Regions from separate parts of the Micromonospora sp. NPDC049230 genome, predicted to be linked through region 2. Evidence: predicted binding sites of a transcription regulator. Region 2 holds the regulator's gene; each other region holds the start of a gene.

Region 1 (5,697 bases), on a different contig from region 2:
CGGTGCCCTCCTCGACCGCGGCCTTGGTCGCCGCGATGGCGTCCTCGATGCGGTGCTTGCGCTCCTTCATCTCGACCTCGGTGGCCGCGCCAGCCTTGATGACGGCGATGCCACCGGAGAGCTTCGCCAGCCGCTCGGCCAGCTTCTCCCGGTCCCAGTCGGAGTCTGAGGCCTCGATCTCCTTGCGGATCTGGGCCACCCGGTCGGCGACGTCGGCCTTCTGGCCGCCACCGTCGACGATCGTGGTGTTCTCCTTGTCGACCACGATGCGCCGAGCGGTGCCGAGCACCTCCAGGCCGACCTGGTCGATCTTGTAGCCCAGCTCCGGGGCGACGAGCTCGGCGCCCGTGGAGATCGCGATGTCCTGGAGCATCGCCTTGCGCCGGTCACCGAAGCCCGGGGCCTTGACCGCGCAGACCTTGAGGGTCTTGCGCAGCGAGTTGACCACCAGGGTGGAGAGCGCCTGGCCGTCCACGTCCTCGGCGATGATCAGCAGCGGCTTGCTGTTCTGTAGGACCTTCTCCAGCAGCGGCAGCAGCTCCTCGATCGCCGAGATCTTCTGGGTGGTGACCAGGATGTACGCGTCCTCAAGGACGGACTCCTGGCTCTCCAGGTCGGTGACGAAGTTCGGCGAGATGAAGCCCTTGTCGAACTGGAGACCCTCGGTCACGTCCAGCTCGGTGGTGAGCATCGAGCCCTCCTCGACGGTGATGACACCGTCGCGGCCGACCCGCTCCATCGCCTCGGCGATGAGATCACCGATCGTGGCGTCCTGCGCGGAGATCGTCGCCACGTTCGCGATCGACTCCTTGCTGGTGACCTCCGCAGCACGGCCGAGCAGCGCCTCGGAGACCTTGGTGGCCGCCGCGTCGATGCCCCGCTTGAGGCCGGCCGGGTTGGTCCCGGCGGTCACGTTGCGCAGGCCCTCGCGAACCATGGCCTGGGCCAGCACCGTCGCGGTGGTGGTGCCGTCACCGGCGACGTCGTTGGTCTTGGTCGCCACCTCCTTGACCAACTGCGCGCCAAGGTTCTCGTACGGGTTGGTGAGCTCGATCTCCTTGGCGATGGTCACACCATCGTTGGTGATCGTCGGCGCACCGAATTTCTTGTCCAGGACGACGTTGCGCCCACGCGGGCCGAGGGTGACCTTGACCGCGTCCGCCAGGGCGTTGACACCGTGCTCCAGCAGGTGTCGGGCGTCGTCCGAGAAGCTCAGGATCTTCGCCATTAATGTCCCTTCGAAGCGCCATTGCCCCGGCCCGGCGAGCCGGACCGGGGCAATGGAACTGATCGGTTGCTTACTTCTCGATGACCGCGAGGACGTCGCGGGCGGAGAGCACCAGGTACTCCTCGCCGGCGTACTTGACCTCGGTGCCGCCGTACTTCGAGTAAAGGACGGTGTCGCCGACCTGGACGTCAACCGGAACCCGGTTGCCGTTGTCGTCGACGCGCCCCGGGCCCACAGCGAGGACGGTGCCCTCCTGCGGCTTCTCCTTGGCGGTGTCGGGGATCACGATGCCCGACGCCGTGGTGGTCTCAGCCTCGTTCGCCTGGACCACGATGCGGTCCTCGAGCGGCTTGATCGCAACCTTGGTCGCGGTAGTCACGGGCATACCCTCCTGGGGTACTGGTTTCGTTGCTGGCCGGCGGGGCCAACCAGCGTCAATCTGCCTCATGCCACCGGGCGGGACCGTCGTCGCGGGTGCCGGTCCGCCTGGCGTGCGCACCCGGGTCGCGAGACCCGGAAGCTGGCACCCTCAGGGTGAGAGTGCTAATCGCAGGTTATTCCGTGGCTAGCACTCCGTCAAGGAGAGTGCCAGCGAGTCGCGCCCCGCCAGCCCGGATTTCCGGGTCCACCCGGAGAATGACCGGGTGGATCTCGATCAGCTGGCGGCTCTGCGTACCCCCGAGGGGTCGGCCGCGCTCGCGACGGCGGCCGGTCTGGCCGGCGGTGATCCGCTGGTCGCGGCGTCGGCGCTGCGCGCGGCCGGGGTGCCGCCGACGTTGGCCGCCGCGGCGCTCACCCAGGCGGAGCTGCGGCACCGGGCGGTCGGCAAGTTCGGTCCGGTCGCCGCCGGGATGTTTCTCACCCGTCCCGGCCTGGAGCAGGCCACCCGCCGGGTGGTCGCCGACCGTCGGGCCGCCCGGCTGTCCGCGGCCGGTGTGCGCACCCTGGCCGACCTCGGGTGCGGCCTCGGCGCGGACGCGCTGGCCGCCGCCCGTGCCGGCATCCGGGTGTACGGGGTGGAGGCCGACCCGGTGACCGCGGCGATGGCCGCCGCCAACGCCACGGCGGCCGGGCTGGCCGAGCTGTTCACCGTCGAGTGCGGGGATGCCACAGCCTTCGACGTGTCAGGGGTCGACGGGGTCTTCTGCGATCCGGCCCGCCGCAGCAGCGGCACCGGTCGACGGATCTTCGACCCGCGCGCCTACTCGCCACCGTGGGACTTCGTCACCGGGCTGGCCGAACGGGTGCCGCGCACAGTGGTGAAGGTGGCGCCGGGCCTGGACCACGCGCTCATCCCGGTCGGCGCGGAGGCCGAGTGGGTCGGCGTGGACGGCGACCTGGTCGAGGCCGCCCTCTGGTGCGGGGAGTTGGCGGAGGTGCCCCGCCGCGCCACGCTCTATCGCCAGGAGGGCGGCGAGACCCGCCGCCACCAGCTCACCGGCTCGGGTGCCGAGGAGGCGCCGGTCGGGTCGCCCCGGCGCTACCTGTACGACCCCGACCCGGCAGTGATCCGCGCGCACCTCGTCGCCGAGTTGGCCGCCGAGTTGGACGCCAACCTGGGCGACCCGAGCATCGCCTACCTCTACGCCGACCAGCCGACCCACACCCCGTACGCGCGCTGTCTGGAGATCACCGACGTGCTGCCGTTCTCGCTCAAGCGACTGCGGGCGCTGCTGCGCGAGCGCCGGGTGGGCCGGGTGGAGATCCTCAAGCGGGGTTCCGCGCTCACCCCGGAGCAGCTCCGGCGGGATCTGCGGCTGGCCGGGGACGCGGCGGCGAGTCTGGTGCTCACCCGGGTCGCCGGCGCACCGACAGTGCTGATCGGTCGGCCGGTCGACTAGTTTCGCTGGTGTGGCAGGACAGGGCACCCCGGCGACGGCACTGTTGGTCAAGCGCGGAGTCGCGCACCGCACGCATCCCTACCGGGTGTCGCCGGACGCCCCGAACTACGGCGCGCTGGTGGCGGTGGCGCTCGGTGTGGCACCGGAGCGCGTCTTCAAGTCGCTGGTGACCGAGGTCGACGGCGCGCTCACCGTGGCGGTCGTGCCGGTCACCGGCGAGCTGGATCTCAAGGCGCTCGCGGCGGCGGTCGGTGGCAAGCGTGCGGCGCTGGCCGAGCGGGCCGTCGCCGAGCGGGCCACCGGCTACGTACGGGGTGGGATCAGCCCGCTCGGGCAGCGCAGGCGACTGCCGACGGTGCTTGACGAATCCGCGTTGGATCTTCCGACGATCTACGTGTCGGCTGGTCGGCGCGGCCTGCAACTCGAACTGGCAGCGGCGGATCTGGTGGCGCTGACCGACGCCCGTACCGCGCCGTTGCAGACCCGCTGACGCCCTTCGTTACGTCGACTACGCCGTGGGATACCCACGGAGTAACAGTCGCGTTGCTGAATTGTTATCGCTGCCAACAAACTAGGCACCTGAGCGGTCTTGTGGAGGCGGTGTGACGCGCAATACGTTGCCGGACACAACAAAAACAACACCTCCCCCACCCCCGAAAGGACCCTGCACATGCGTAAGGGGATCCTCACCATCGCCGCCGTGGGCCTGCTCACGACCGGCGGCTTGACCGCCTGCAGCGACGACTCCAGCGGCGACAAGGCCGGCTCGAACAAGACTCCCAAGATCGGCGTGATCCTTCCGGACAGCAAGTCCTCCCCCCGTTGGGAGACGGCGGACCGCCGCTTCCTGGAAGAGGCGTTCAAGGCTGCCGGCGTCCAATACGACATCCAGAACGCCCAGAACGACAAGGCCGCATTCCAGACGATCGCCGACCAGATGATCACCAGCGGCGTCACCGCCCTGATGATCGTCAACCTGGACTCCGGCACCGGCAAGGCCGTGCTCGACAAGGCCAAGTCGCAGGGCGTCGCCACCATCGACTACGACCGGCTCACCCTCGGCGGCTCCGCCCAGTACTACGTCAGCTTCGACAACGAGACAGTCGGCAAGCTCCAGGGCGAGGGTCTGGCGAAGTGCCTGACCGAGAAGGGCGCCAAGAACCCGGTCGTGGCGTACCTCAACGGCTCCCCCACCGACAACAACGCCACCCTGTTCAAGGCCGGCTACGACTCGGTGCTCAAGCCGAAGTTCGACTCCAAGGAATACACGAAGGGCCCGGACGACGCCGTGCCGGGCTGGGACGGCCCCACCGCCGCGACCATCTTCGAGCAGCAGCTCACCGCGACCAAGGGCAAGATCGACGGCGTGCTGGCCGCCAACGACACTCTCGGCAACGCCGCCATCTCGATCCTGAAGAAGAACAAGCTCAACGGCAAGGTGCCGGTGACCGGGCAGGACGCCAGCGTCGAGGGTCTGCAGAACATCCTCGCCGGTGACCAGTGCATGACCGTCTACAAGGCCGTCCGGGAAGAGGCCAAGGCGGCCTCCGACCTGGCCATCACCCTGGCCAAGGGCGAGAAGAAGGACACCGGCCAGACGGTGAAGGACCCGGAGGGTGGCCGCGACGTCCCCTCGGTGCTGCTCACCCCGAAGGCCATCTACAAGGACAACGTCAAGGACGTCGTCGCTGACGGCTACGCGACCAAGGAGCAGGTCTGCACCGGGGCCTACGCCAAGTTCTGCGCCGAAGCCGGCATCAGCTGACCGACGCCGCAGTACCCGCCGGAACGACAATCGCCGCCCGGCACGGGAGCGCCCTCCCGTGCCGGGCGGCGCCCGCCGGACGGGCCCCGACCCTCCCTTAAGAAGGAGACCCCCGTGTCCGCGACTCCCCTGCTGGAACTCCGCGGGATCGACAAGAGCTTCGGTCCCGTCCAGGTGCTCCGCGACGTCGCCCTGAGCGTCCACCCGGGCGAAGTGACCGCACTTGTCGGCGACAACGGCGCCGGCAAGTCGACCCTGGTGAAGTGCATCAGCGGCATCTACCCCACCGACGCCGGCGAGATCCTGTTCAACGGTGAACCGGTGCACATCGGCAGCCCCCGGGACGCCGCCACACTCGGCATCGAGGTCGTCTACCAGGACCTCGCGCTCTGCGACAACCTGGACATCGTGCAGAACATGTTCCTCGGCCGGGAGAAGCACAGCGGCATCGTCCTGGACGAGCCGAGCATGGAACAGCTCGCCGCCGAGACGCTGGCCGGGCTCTCCATCCGCACCGTCACCTCGCTGCGTCAACACGTGTCCAGCCTCTCCGGCGGTCAGCGCCAGACCGTGGCCATCGCCAAGGCGGTGCTGTGGAACAGCAAGCTCGTCATCCTGGACGAGCCGACCGCTGCGCTCGGCGTGGCACAGACCGCCCAGGTTCTCGAACTGGTCCGCCGCCTCGCCGACAACGGCCTGGCCGTGGTGCTCATCTCGCACAACATGAACGACGTCTTCGCCGTCTCCGACCGGATCGCCGCGCTGTACCTCGGCCAGATGGTCGCCCAGGTGAAGACCACCGACATCACGCATGCCCAGGTGGTCGAGCTGATCACCGCCGGGCGCTCGGGCGGGCTCGGCCT
Region 2 (5,697 bases):
GGTGCGCCACCGAGCAGGTGCGCGTGCACGTGGAACACCTCCTGCCCGCCGTACCCGCCGGTGTTGAACATCAGCCGGAAACCGTCGCCGAGCAGGCCCTCGTCCTCGGCCACCGCGGCGGACGTCGCCAGCACGTCCGCGGCCAGCGCCGGGTCACCCTGGGCGAGGGTGGCGACGTCGGCGTAGTGCTCCTTCGGAATGACCAGGACGTGCACCGGCGCCTTCGGGTCGATGTCACGGAAGGCGAGCGTGGTCTCGGTCTCCCGGACCACTGTGGCCGGGATCTCCCCGGCGACGATGCGGCAGAAGAGGCAGTCGGATCCCATCGGGGCAGTGTAGAGACTAGGGCCTGGGGTGCCCCGGCGCAGCATGAGCCACCGGCCTGTCGCCAGCGAACAGCGACCGGGCAGGATGGCCGGCATGACGGATCGAGCGGTACTCGTGACCGGGGCGTCGCGTGGGATCGGCAGCGCGGTGGCGACAGCGTTCGCGGCCGGCGGCGACCGGGTGGCGATCCACCACCGCGACTCCGCCGACGCGGCCGAGCAGGTGCGCGCGCTGTTGCCCGGCGCCGGGCACGTGGTGGTCCGCGCCGATCTCACCGACCCGGACGCGGTCCGGGCCATGGTCGACCAGGCCGCCGAGTTGCTCGGCGGGCTGGACGTGCTCGTCAACAACGCCGGCACGTACGGCGACCGGGACGACCCGCACCCGATCTTCGGCGCTTCCTACGAGCAGTGGCAGCAGCGCTGGCGGCAGATGCTGGAGACCAACCTGACCGGTGCCGGCAACGCCATCTGGTGCGCCGCCCAGCACATGCGCGAGCGCGGCGGTCGGATCGTCAACGTCTCGTCGCGGGGCGCGTTCCGCGGCGAGCCGGACCAGCCAGCGTACGGCGCCAGCAAGGCGGGGCTGAACGCGCTGGGTCAGTCCCTCGCGGTGGCGCTCGCGCCGTACGGCATCACTGTCGCGACCGTCGCGCCGGGTTTCGTGGCGACCGACATGACCACCGAGCACCTGCGCGGCGAGAGCGGCGCGGCCATCCGGGCGCAGAGCCCGTTCGACAGGGTGGCCCAGCCGGAGGAGATCGCCGCCGCCGTGCACTGGTTGGCCTCGCCACAGGCCGAGTGGGCCTCCGGCACCATCGTCGACCTCAACGGCGCCTCCTACCTGCGCAGCTGAGACTCCGTTCCGACAAGATCTTGGAAGGAAAGCGCCCCTGGAAGGGCCTTTTTGTTCCAAGATCTCGCTGAGGATGCGCGGCGCCGCGCTACCAGCGGTTCAGGCGGGTCGCGAGCACGCTGAGCGCCGCCACTCCGGCCGTCGAGGTACGCAGCACCGACGGCCCGAGCCGCACCGGCTGGCCGCCGGCATCGCGAAACGCGGTCAGCTCCGCCGGGGCGATGCCGCCCTCCGGGCCGACCACCAGGACGATCTCGCCCCCGGTGGGCAGCTCGGCGGTGGTCAGCCGCTGCTCGGCCTCCTCGTGCAGCACGAACCCGGTGGCGGCGCCGGCGATGCGGCGGGCGACGGTGGCGGTGGACTCGTCCGGCGCACCGGCCACCACCGGCAGCCACGGGCGGCGGGCCTGTTTGGCGGCCTCCCGGGCGGTGGCCACCCACTTCTCCCGGGCCCGTACGCCCCGGTCGCCGCGCCACTGGGTCACCGAGCGCGACGCCGCCCAGGGCACGATCTCGTCCACCCCGACCTCGGTCATCGCCTGCACGGCCAGCTCACCCCGGTCACCCTTGGCGATGCCCTGCACCGTGACGATCCGGGGCACTGGCGCGTCCGCGTACCCCCGGGAGGTGATGCTGACCTCCAGGCTGCCCCGGCCGACGGCGGTGACCACGGCGGCGGCCGTGCCACCCCGGCCGTCGGCGAGCAGCAGCTCCTCACCGACGCGCAGCCGCTGCACAGTGGCGGCGTGGTGCCCCTCCGGGCCGTCCAGGGTCAGCGCGTCGCCGGTGGGCAGCGCCTCCACCAGGAACAGCGGCGCGGACACCTCAGGCGTGCCCGTTGAACGCGTCGCGCATCCGGGAGAAGAAGCCGCCCTGCTTGGATAACTCGGCGACCTCCTCACCGCGGGTCTTGGCGAAGTCGCGCAGCATCTTCTCCTGGTCGGGGTCGAGCTTGGTCGGCGTCCGCACGTCCAGGTGCACGTAGAGGTCACCTCGGCCGGTGCCGCGCAGGTGCGGCACGCCCCGGGCGCGCAGTCGCAGCGTGCTGGCCGGCTGGGTGCCGGCCTTGACGTCGACCGTCTCCTCGCTGTCCAGGGTCTTGATGGTGAGCCGGGTGCCCAGCGCGGCGGCGGTCATCGGCACTGTGACGCGGCAGTGCAGGTCGTCGCCCTTGCGGGAGTAGACGTCGTGTGGCCGCTCGTGGATCTCCACGTAGAGGTCGCCGGCGGTGCCGCCACCCGGACCGACCTCGCCCTGCTGGGCCAGCCGGATCCGCATGCCGTCCTCGACGCCGGCCGGGATCTTGACGGTCAGCGAACGGCGGGTGCGCACCCGGCCGTCACCGGCGCAGGTGGGGCAGGGGTGCGGGATGGTGGTGCCGTAGCCCTGGCAGACGGTGCACGGCCGGGCCGAGACCACCTGGCCGAGGAAGGTGCGCTGCACCGACTGCACCTCACCGCGGCCAGCGCACGCCTCGCAGGTCGCCAGGTGCGTGCCGGCGGCCGTGCCGGCACCGGAGCAGGTGGTGCAGAGCACCGCGGTGTCGACGGTGATCGGCGCCTCGACGCCGAACGCCGTCTCGTGCAGGTCGAGTTCGAGTCGCAGGATCGCGTCGGCACCCGGGCGGGTCCGTGGTCGCGGGCCCCGGGCACCACCTGCCGCGCCACCGAAGAACGCGTCCATGATGTCCTGGAAACCGACGAACGGGCCGCCGGCACCACCCGGACCGCCCGGCCCGCCGGCGCCGCCGCCACCCGGGGCGAGCGGGTCGCCACCCAGGTCGACGATCTGCCGCTTCCGGTCGTCCGAGAGGACCTCGTACGCGGCGTTGATGTCCTTGAACTTCTCCTGAGCCTCCGGGTCCGGATTGACGTCCGGGTGGAACTGACGCGCCAGCTTGCGGTAGGCGCGCTTGATCTCGTCATCGGAGGCTTCCCGGCTCACACCGAGAATGCCGTAGTAGTCCCTGGCCACTGCGTTCCGTGTCCTCATGTTCGTCTCGCGTTGTGCCGGTCGGCGGCCGCAGCCGGCCGCTTCGGCCCTGACCAATCAGTTCTGGGCCAGCAACTCGCCCACGTAGCGTGCCACGGCGCGGACCGTGGCGATGTTGCCGGGGTAGTCCATCCGCGTCGGCCCCAGCACCCCCAGGCCACCGAGAATGGTGGTGCCCGGGCCGTAGCCGGTGCTGACCACGGAGGCGGCCCGCAGGTTGTCGAACTCGTTCTCGTCGCCGATCAGCACACGGGTCGTGCTCGGCTCCGTCTCGCCGATGAGCTTGAGCAGCACGACCTCCTCCTCCAACGCCTCGAGGATCGGTCGCAGGGAACCCTGGAAGTCGAGCAGACCGCCCCGGGTGAGGTTGGCGGTGCCGGCCAGCGCGATGCGTTCCTCGTGCCGCTCGACGAGCGTCTCCAGCAGGACGGTGGCGAGCGTGGCCATGGTCGGGCGCAGCCCGGCCGGCGCCTCCTCGACGAGCGCCTGCACCAACGGTGGCGTGTCGGACAGCCGCTCGCCGGCGAGCTTCTCGTTGACCAGCCGGCGCAGGTCCATCACGTCGTCGGCCGGCACCGGCCCGGGCAGCTCCACCAGCCGCTGCTCGACCCGCCCGGTGTCCGCGATCATGACGAGCATCAGCCGGGTGGTGGAGATCGGCACCAACTCCAGGTGCCGAACCGAGGAGCGGGCCAGGCTCGGGTACTGCACGACGGCCACCTGCCGGGTCAGCTGGGCGAGCAGTCGCACCGTGCGGTGCACCACGTCGTCGAGGTCGACCGCGCCGACCAGGAAACGCTCGATGGCCCGGCGCTCGGCCGGGCTGAGCGGCTTGACCCGGGACAACCGGTCGACGAAGAGCCGGTAGCCGCGGTCGGTGGGCACCCGGCCGGCACTCGTGTGCGGCTGCCGGATGTAACCCTCCTCCTCCAGCACTGCCATGTCGTTGCGGACCGTGGCCGGGGACACCCCGAGCTGGTGCCGCTCGACAAGCGCCTTGCTGCCGACCGGCTCCTGGGTGGAGACGTAGTCCTCGACGATCGCGCGGAGCACTGCGAGTTTCCGGTCGTCGAGACCCATCCTCCGCACCTCCTGTCGCACGTCGGCCGCCGGCGCCGTAGGCCCCGCCGAGCCGCCCTGGCACTCGACTGTAACGAGTGCCAGTCTACGTCGGCGTACCCGCCGGCGCGATGATCAACGGTGGCCCCGCTGGTGCCGCGTTGCCACGGGCACCTACCGTGACACCCATGACTGAACCTCCTCGCCCTCCCGGCGCGGGTGACCCCGGCAACTATCCGCCGGAGCCGAGTTCGTACCCGTCGGCCGAGCCACCCACCGCACCACTGTCCGGGGCTTCTGGCCCGGGCGGCTATCCCCCGGCCGGTGGCTATCCGCCGCCCACCGGTGACCAGCCGCCGTCGGGTGGCTACCCTCCGGCGGGTGGCTATCCGCCGCCCGGAGGCTATCCGCCCGGAGGCTATCCCGCTGGCGGATATCCGACCGGTGGCGGCCCCGGTGGCGGCTACGCCACCAACGAGGACAAGACCTGGGCGCTTGTCGCGCACTTCGGCGGCGCCGCCGGGATGATCATCAGCGGGGGTGTGCTCGGCTGGATCGGGCCACTGGTGGCGCTGCTGGCCCGCGGCAACCAGTCCCCCACGGCCCGGGCGCACGCCGTGGCGGCGCTCAACTTCCAGCTCATCTGGTCGGTCGTCGGCCTGGTCGGCTGGGTGCTGTCCTGCATCCTGATCGGCTTCCTCGGCGTCGGCGCGGCCATCATCCTCGGTGCCGTGTTCGGCATCATCGCCGGCGTGAAGGCCAACGAGGGTCAGCTCTACCGCTACCCGCTCTCGGCCAACATCATCAAGTGACCCGGGCCGGCCGCTCCCCCGGCCGGTCCGGTGCGCTGCCACCGCACGCCCGGGGCGGCGGCCCGCTCAAGGCAGCAGGTCGCGCACGACCGCGTCGGCGAGCAGTCGCCCACGCAGGGTGAGCACCGCCCGGCCGGCCGCGTACTCGTCGGCGGCCAGCAGGCCCTCGGCCAGGGCCCGCTCGGCGCCGGCCCGTCCGGTGGCGTCGAGCACCGCCAGCGGCAGGCCGCTGGCGAGCCGCAGCCGCAGCATCACGTCCTCCATGTGCGTCTCGTCGGCCGTGAGCACCTCCCGGGCCAGGCCGGGAGACGCGCCAGCGGCCAAGCGCTTGGCGTACGCCGAGGGGTGTTTGACGTTCCACCAGCGCACCCCGCCGACGTGGCTGTGCGCCCCCGGCCCCAGGCCCCACCAGTCCGCGCCGGTCCAGTACAGCAGGTTGTGCCGGCACCGGGCGTCGTCGGTGCGGGCCCAGTTGGAGACCTCGTACCAGGACAGCCCGGCCGCGTCGAGGGCAGCCTCCGCGGCCAGGTAGCGGTCCGCGGCCACGTCGTCACTGGGGTACGCCAGCTCGCCGCGCCGCATCCGGGCGGCGAGCCGGGTGCCGTCCTCGACGATCAGCGCGTACGCGCTGACGTGGTCCACCCCGGCGGCCA
Region 3 (5,697 bases), on a different contig from region 2:
CGTCCGACGCCTGCGGTGCTCCGGCGAACGTCACAGGCGCCGGTCAGGTCGACGCCTTCGCCGCCGTCCGCGCCGCCCAACAATAGGCAGGTTTCCTTCCTGATACGACGGGCGGAAGCGCGGGCCGGCAGGCGGTCATCTATGGTCGCGACCATGGACGCCGAGATCACCGTCACCGAGCTGACCGCCGAGCTGACCCCCACCGTGGTGCGGCTCTGCGAGCAGGCCCTCGACCTGCCCGAGGACGCCGCCGAGGCCGCCTGCCTCGTGGACGTGCTCTGGCCCCGAGCCAGCGCGCACCGGCCGGTGGTCGGGCTGGGCGCGTACCGGGGTGTGGAGCTGGTCGGGGTGCTGTTCTGCTCGGTGTCGTCGACCGAGCCGCACGGCGGGCACGTGGACCTGGTCGCGGTCCTCCCGGAGCACCGCCGCCGGGGCGTCGGCCGGGCACTGCTGCGGCAGGCCGAGCGGGTGCTGGCCGAGCACGGGGTGACCGAGGTGTTGCTGGCCGGGAACCCGCCGTACTACGCGTGGCCGGGCGTCGACGTCCGCTACACCCCGGCGGTCTGCGCCGCCCTCGCGCTGGGCTACCAGCAGGACCGGACCGCCTGGAACATGACCGCCGACCTGTCGTACGACGGGTCGCCGGCGCTGCGGCCCACCGAGACCGCCGAGCGGCGGCTGGCCGACCAGGGGGTCACCGTACGCCGGGCGGAGTCGACGGACCTGCCGGCGCTCACCGCGTTCGCCAGGTCCACCTTCGGCGGCACGTGGGACGGCGAGTTGGCCGGTTCGGTGGGTCGGGACGGCGCTGGCTGCCACCTGGCGGAGCGGGACGGCGAGGTGCTCGGCTTCGCCGCGTACGGGTCGTCCCGGCCGAGCTGGTTCGGGCCGACGGGCACCGCGCCGGCCGCCGAGGGGCTGGGCATCGGTGGTGTGCTGCTGCGACGCTGCCTGGCCGACCAGCGGGCAGCGGGGCTGACCCGGGCGGAGATCGGCTGGGTGGGGCCGGTCCCGTTCTACTCGCGCAGCGCGGGTGCGCGCATCGAGCGGGTCTTCTTCCTGTACCGCCGGACACTGTCCGCATAACCGGGGCAAACGGGGACATAGAGCCATTCGCCCGCACCGGCCATCGACGCCCCCTACCGTCTTGGTAGAGGAGGCAGCCATGACCACGGATGACGACCAGACCGAGGACGGCCCGCCGATCACCTGGAAACCGGTCGGCGAACTCCCCGGCCAACTGCCGTTCGACCGGCTCGACTACGGCGACGCCGAGCAACTGGCCGAGATGACCACCGACGACTCGCCGTCGGTGGTCGAGCAGCCGCAGGAGATGGTGGACGCGCCGATCCAACTGCTCCCGCCGTACGACCGGGCGCACAAACGGCGCAACCAGCGCCCACTGCCCACCTGACGACGAACGGGGCGGACCGCGTCAGCGGCCCGCCCCGTTCGGTGTGTCGGAACTGGACTCAGAAGTCCATGTCCCCGCCACCCGGGCCAGCCGGGGCAGCCGGGGTCTTCTCCGGCTTGTCCGCGACGACGGCCTCGGTGGTGAGGAACAGCGCCGCGATCGAAGCGGCGTTCTGCAGCGCCGAGCGCGTCACCTTGGCCGGGTCGATGATGCCCGCGGCCAGCAGGTCGACGTACTCGCCGTTGGCGGCGTTGAGGCCGTGACCCGCTTCGAGGTTACGGACCTTCTCCACCACGACGCCGCCCTCGAGGCCGGCGTTGACGGCGATCTGCCGCAGCGGGGCGTCCAGCGCGACCTTGACGATGTTCGCACCGGTCGCCTCGTCGCCGACCAGGTCGAGCTTGTCGAAAGCGGTCTTGCCGGCCTGGACCAGCGCGACGCCACCACCCGGGACGATGCCCTCCTCGACGGCGGCCTTCGCGTTGCGAACGGCGTCCTCGATGCGGTGCTTGCGCTCCTTGAGCTCGACCTCGGTGGCCGCGCCGACCTTGATGACCGCAACGCCGCCGGCCAGCTTGGCCAGCCGCTCCTGCAGCTTCTCCCGGTCGTAGTCGGAGTCGCTCTTGTCGATCTCGGCCCGGATCTGGTTGACCCGGCCCTGGATCTGCTCGGCGTCACCGGCACCGTCGACGATGGTGGTCTCGTCCTTGGTCACCACGACCTTGCGGGCGCGGCCCAGCATGTCGAGGCTGGCGGCGTCGAGCTTGAGGCCGACCTCCTCGCTGATGACCTGGCCACCGGCGAGGATGGCGATGTCGGTCAGCATGGCCTTGCGGCGGTCACCGAAGCCCGGCGCCTTGACGGCGACCGACTTGAAGGTGCCACGGACCTTGTTGACCACCAGGGTGGCGAGGGCCTCGCCCTCCAGGTCCTCGGCGATGATCAGCAGCGGCTTGCCCGACTGCATGACCTTCTCCAGGATCGGGAGCAGGTCCTTCACCGAGGAGATCTTGCTGTTGGCGATCAGGATGTACGGGTCGTCGAAGACGGCCTCCATACGCTCCGGGTCGGTCATGAAGTAGGCCGAGATGTAGCCCTTGTCGAAGCGCATGCCCTCGGTGAGCTCCAGCTCCAGCCCGAAGGTGTTGCTCTCCTCGACGGTGATGACGCCTTCCTTGCCGACCTTGTCCATCGCCTCGGCGATGATCTCGCCGACGGTGCTGTCGCCAGCGGAGATGGAGGCGGTGGAGGCGATCTGCTCCTTGGTCTCGACGTCCTTGGCGAGCTTGGACAGCTCCTCCGAGACGCTCGCGACCGCGGCCTCGATGCCCCGCTTCAGGGCCATCGGGTTGGCGCCGGCGGCCACGTTGCGCAGGCCCTCGCGAACCAGGGCCTGGGCCAGGACGGTCGCCGTCGTCGTGCCGTCACCGGCAACGTCGTCGGTCTTCTTGGCGACCTCCTTGACCAGCTCAGCGCCGATCTTCTCGTACGGGTCCTCGAGCTCGATCTCCTTGGCGATGCTCACACCATCGTTGGTGATGGTGGGGGCACCCCACTTCTTCTCGAGCACGACGTTGCGGCCCTTGGGGCCGAGGGTCACCTTTACGGCGTCGGCGAGCTGGTTCATGCCCCGCTCGAGGCCGCGGCGCGCCTCTTCGTCGAACGCGATCATCTTGGCCATACGGCGTTGTCCTCCTGGACACTCACGGGCCATCCGAGATGTGTGCCCCGGATGGGCCGCCTGGTGTACGCACCTTGGGACGTCGCCACCTGGCGACGACGACGTCCTTCGGCCGGGCCGGATAGCCCGCGACGACCGGCCATGTGCCGCCCCGGCGTCTCCACGCCGGTGCAACCTGGCCCCACCGTCCCGACCATTGGCACTCGCGGTATGCGAGTGCCAATGACTTGTTTAGCACTCTCCCCTGCCGAGTGCAAGCACGATGGGCCCGCTCAGCCGAGTTCCGTCGCCAGTCCGGCAGCGTTCACCGGCGCCTCATGGGCGCGCTGCTCCGCGTACGCCGCTGCCGCCAGCCCCGACGCGCGGGGCCTACCGAGGAGGAAACAAACTCAGCCGACGACGCGGACGTGCTCGGCCTGCGGGCCCTTCTGACCCTGGGCGATCTCGAACTCCACCCGCTGGCCGTCGTCGAGCGCCTTGTAGCCGTCCATCTCGATCGCGGAGAAGTGAACGAACACGTCCTGACCGCCGTCGACGGCGATGAAGCCGTAGCCCTTTTCGGCGTTGAACCACTTCACGCTGCCCTGTGCCACGGTGCACTTCCCTCACTCTGCGCGGTGTCGCCTGACCTGGCGCACGGCACGGCCGGACGCCCACCGGCCACCACCTCGGCGATCGATGGCGACCATTGGATAAGGTGACCGAAATCGCACGCTACACGAGGAGTGACGGCCGCGCACGGCCACAAATCTGACACCTTCCGGGGCGGTCCGACTGCGCCGGTCGGCCGGGTTTCCGATCCCACCGGATCCACGTCGATGACTGCCCCACGCAGCTCGGCCGCGCCGGCCACCGACCCTGTGGTAGGCATGCGGGCATGACCACCGATGCGGGCGCGACCGCCCTGCGGCGGGCAGAGATCCGCCGGGTCCGACCGGAGGACGCCGCCCGGATGCGGGCACTGCGTCTGGAGATGCTCGCCGACGCACCGTTGGCCTTCCTGGAGACTCTGGCGGACGCGGCGGCCCGACCGCACGCCGAGTTCGCCGCCCGGGTCGCGTACACCTCGACCGGCCCCGGCAACGCGCAGTTCGTCGCCGACCCGGGTGGTCGGCTGCTCGGACACGCCGGTGGCACTGTCGCCCCGAACGAACCCGGGCTCACCGTGGTCTACGCCGTGTACGTCACGCCGGCCTGGCGGGGCAGCGGGCTGCTCGGCGGGCTGGTCGAGGGGGTGGCCGCCTGGTCACGGGCCTGCGGCCGGCCGAAGCTGCTGCTGGAGGTGGTGGTCGGCAACGACCGCGCCTACCGCGCCTACCAACGCCTGGGTTTCAAAGACACCGGCGTACGCGTCCCCCACCCCACCATCCCAGCCCTGACCGAGCTACAAATGCGCCGAACTGCCTAGAACAAGAGAACCCATCCCAAGGCAGAACTGATGGCTTAGAAAAGCCGGCAGTGACGCCACCGTCGTGCCCACGGCAGGGTTTCCGGGGCAGCCCGCCCCGCGCAGGGATCAAGCCTGACCGCCCGGAGCGGGGTGCGCTGCCCGGAAACCCCAACCGCAACCACTACACGTGACGCCGCGACTGAACGATCCGGAACCGGTTGGCCACGTACGCCCCGTCGGTCAACGCCGAGTTCGCCGCCGCGTTGGCGCCACTGCCGTGGAAGTCGGAGAACGCCGCCGACTGGTTCACGAAGACCCCGCCGGTGAGGTTGCAGGACAGGTGCACACCGACCTCGACAGCCACCGCCTCGGTGGCGTCCAGCACCGCCTCGTCGGTGGAGTAGACCCCTGCGGTGAGCGCACCCTTCTCGCCGACCGTCCGGCGCAGCAACTCCAGGCTGTGCGCGGTGGAGTCGGTAGCGATGGCGAACGAGATCGGCCCGAACCACTCCCGGCCGTACGTCTCCGCGTCGTCCGCGGCCAGCTTCACGATCGTCGGGGTACGCACCACCGCGTCCGCGTACGCCGGGTGGGTCACGGCCCGTGACTCCAGCACCGGCTCGCCCACCTTGGTGACCTCGGCCAGCCGTTCCAGCACCCCGTCGTTGACGATGGCGCCGGTCAGCTCGACGCCCCGCGCCGGGTCGGCGGTCAGCTTGCCGACCGCGGCGGCGATCCCGCCGGCCACCTCGTCGAAGCTCTTGTGACCCTGGTCGGTCTCGATGCCACCGGCCGGGATGAGGATGTTCTGCGAGGTGGTGCACATCTGACCGCTGTACAGAGTCAGCGTGAAACCGAGGTTGCGGCACATGCCGGCGAAGTCGTCGGTGGAGTCGATGACAACGGTGTTGAGGCCGGCCTTCTCGGTGTAGACCGAGGCCTGCCGGGCGTGCGTCTCCAGCCAGTCGCCGTACTCCGTGGAGCCGGTGAAGTCGACGATCTTCACGGCGCGGTGCAGGGCCAGGTCGCTGGCGAGCTTCTCACCGGGAGCCTCGGCCGCCAACATGATCAGGTTCCTGTCGAACCCGGCCTCGGCGAGCACCTCCCGGGCGTACTTCACGGTGATGGCCAGCGGCAGCACCGCGCGCGGGTGCGGCTTGACGAGCACCGGGTTGCCGGTGACCAGTGAGGCGAACAGCCCGGGGTACGAGT

The links. The regulator HrcA, encoded in region 2, represses chaperone genes, less so after heat shock. The targets are predictions, from matches to a motif close to GGTTNGCACNCTCNNNNNGAGNGTGCNAACC.
Region 1: the regulator HrcA is predicted to act here: its motif matches at 1,747-1,777, upstream of groES (co-chaperone GroES).
Region 3: the regulator HrcA is predicted to act here: its motif matches at 3,290-3,320, upstream of groL (chaperonin GroEL).

What each region holds. Positions count from the first base shown of each region.
Region 1 is NZ_JBEZCZ010000029.1:93,306-99,002, reverse strand. Features, by position in the region: gene groL (chaperonin GroEL) at 1-1,228, opposite strand, end outside; gene groES (co-chaperone GroES) at 1,299-1,613, opposite strand; gene AB0A95_RS23255 (methyltransferase domain-containing protein) at 1,873-3,069, shown strand; gene ybaK (Cys-tRNA(Pro) deacylase) at 3,080-3,559, shown strand; gene AB0A95_RS23245 (substrate-binding domain-containing protein) at 3,740-4,834, shown strand; gene AB0A95_RS23240 (ATP-binding cassette domain-containing protein) at 4,949-5,697, shown strand, end outside.
Region 2 is NZ_JBEZCZ010000061.1:17,747-23,443, reverse strand. Features, by position in the region: gene AB0A95_RS32260 (histidine triad nucleotide-binding protein) at 1-326, opposite strand, end outside; gene AB0A95_RS32255 (SDR family oxidoreductase) at 421-1,182, shown strand; gene AB0A95_RS32250 (16S rRNA (uracil(1498)-N(3))-methyltransferase) at 1,271-2,005, opposite strand; gene dnaJ (molecular chaperone DnaJ) at 2,007-3,155, opposite strand; gene hrcA (heat-inducible transcriptional repressor HrcA) at 3,231-4,253, opposite strand; gene AB0A95_RS32235 (DUF4870 domain-containing protein) at 4,364-5,044, shown strand; gene hemW (radical SAM family heme chaperone HemW) at 5,111-5,697, opposite strand, start outside.
Region 3 is NZ_JBEZCZ010000005.1:265,554-271,250, reverse strand. Features, by position in the region: gene AB0A95_RS07125 (S8 family serine peptidase) at 1-86, shown strand, start outside; gene AB0A95_RS07120 (GNAT family N-acetyltransferase) at 154-1,086, shown strand; gene AB0A95_RS07115 (hypothetical protein) at 1,166-1,414, shown strand; gene groL (chaperonin GroEL) at 1,473-3,095, opposite strand; gene AB0A95_RS07105 (cold-shock protein) at 3,485-3,688, opposite strand; gene AB0A95_RS07100 (GNAT family N-acetyltransferase) at 3,973-4,503, shown strand; gene paaN (phenylacetic acid degradation protein PaaN) at 4,667-5,697, opposite strand, start outside.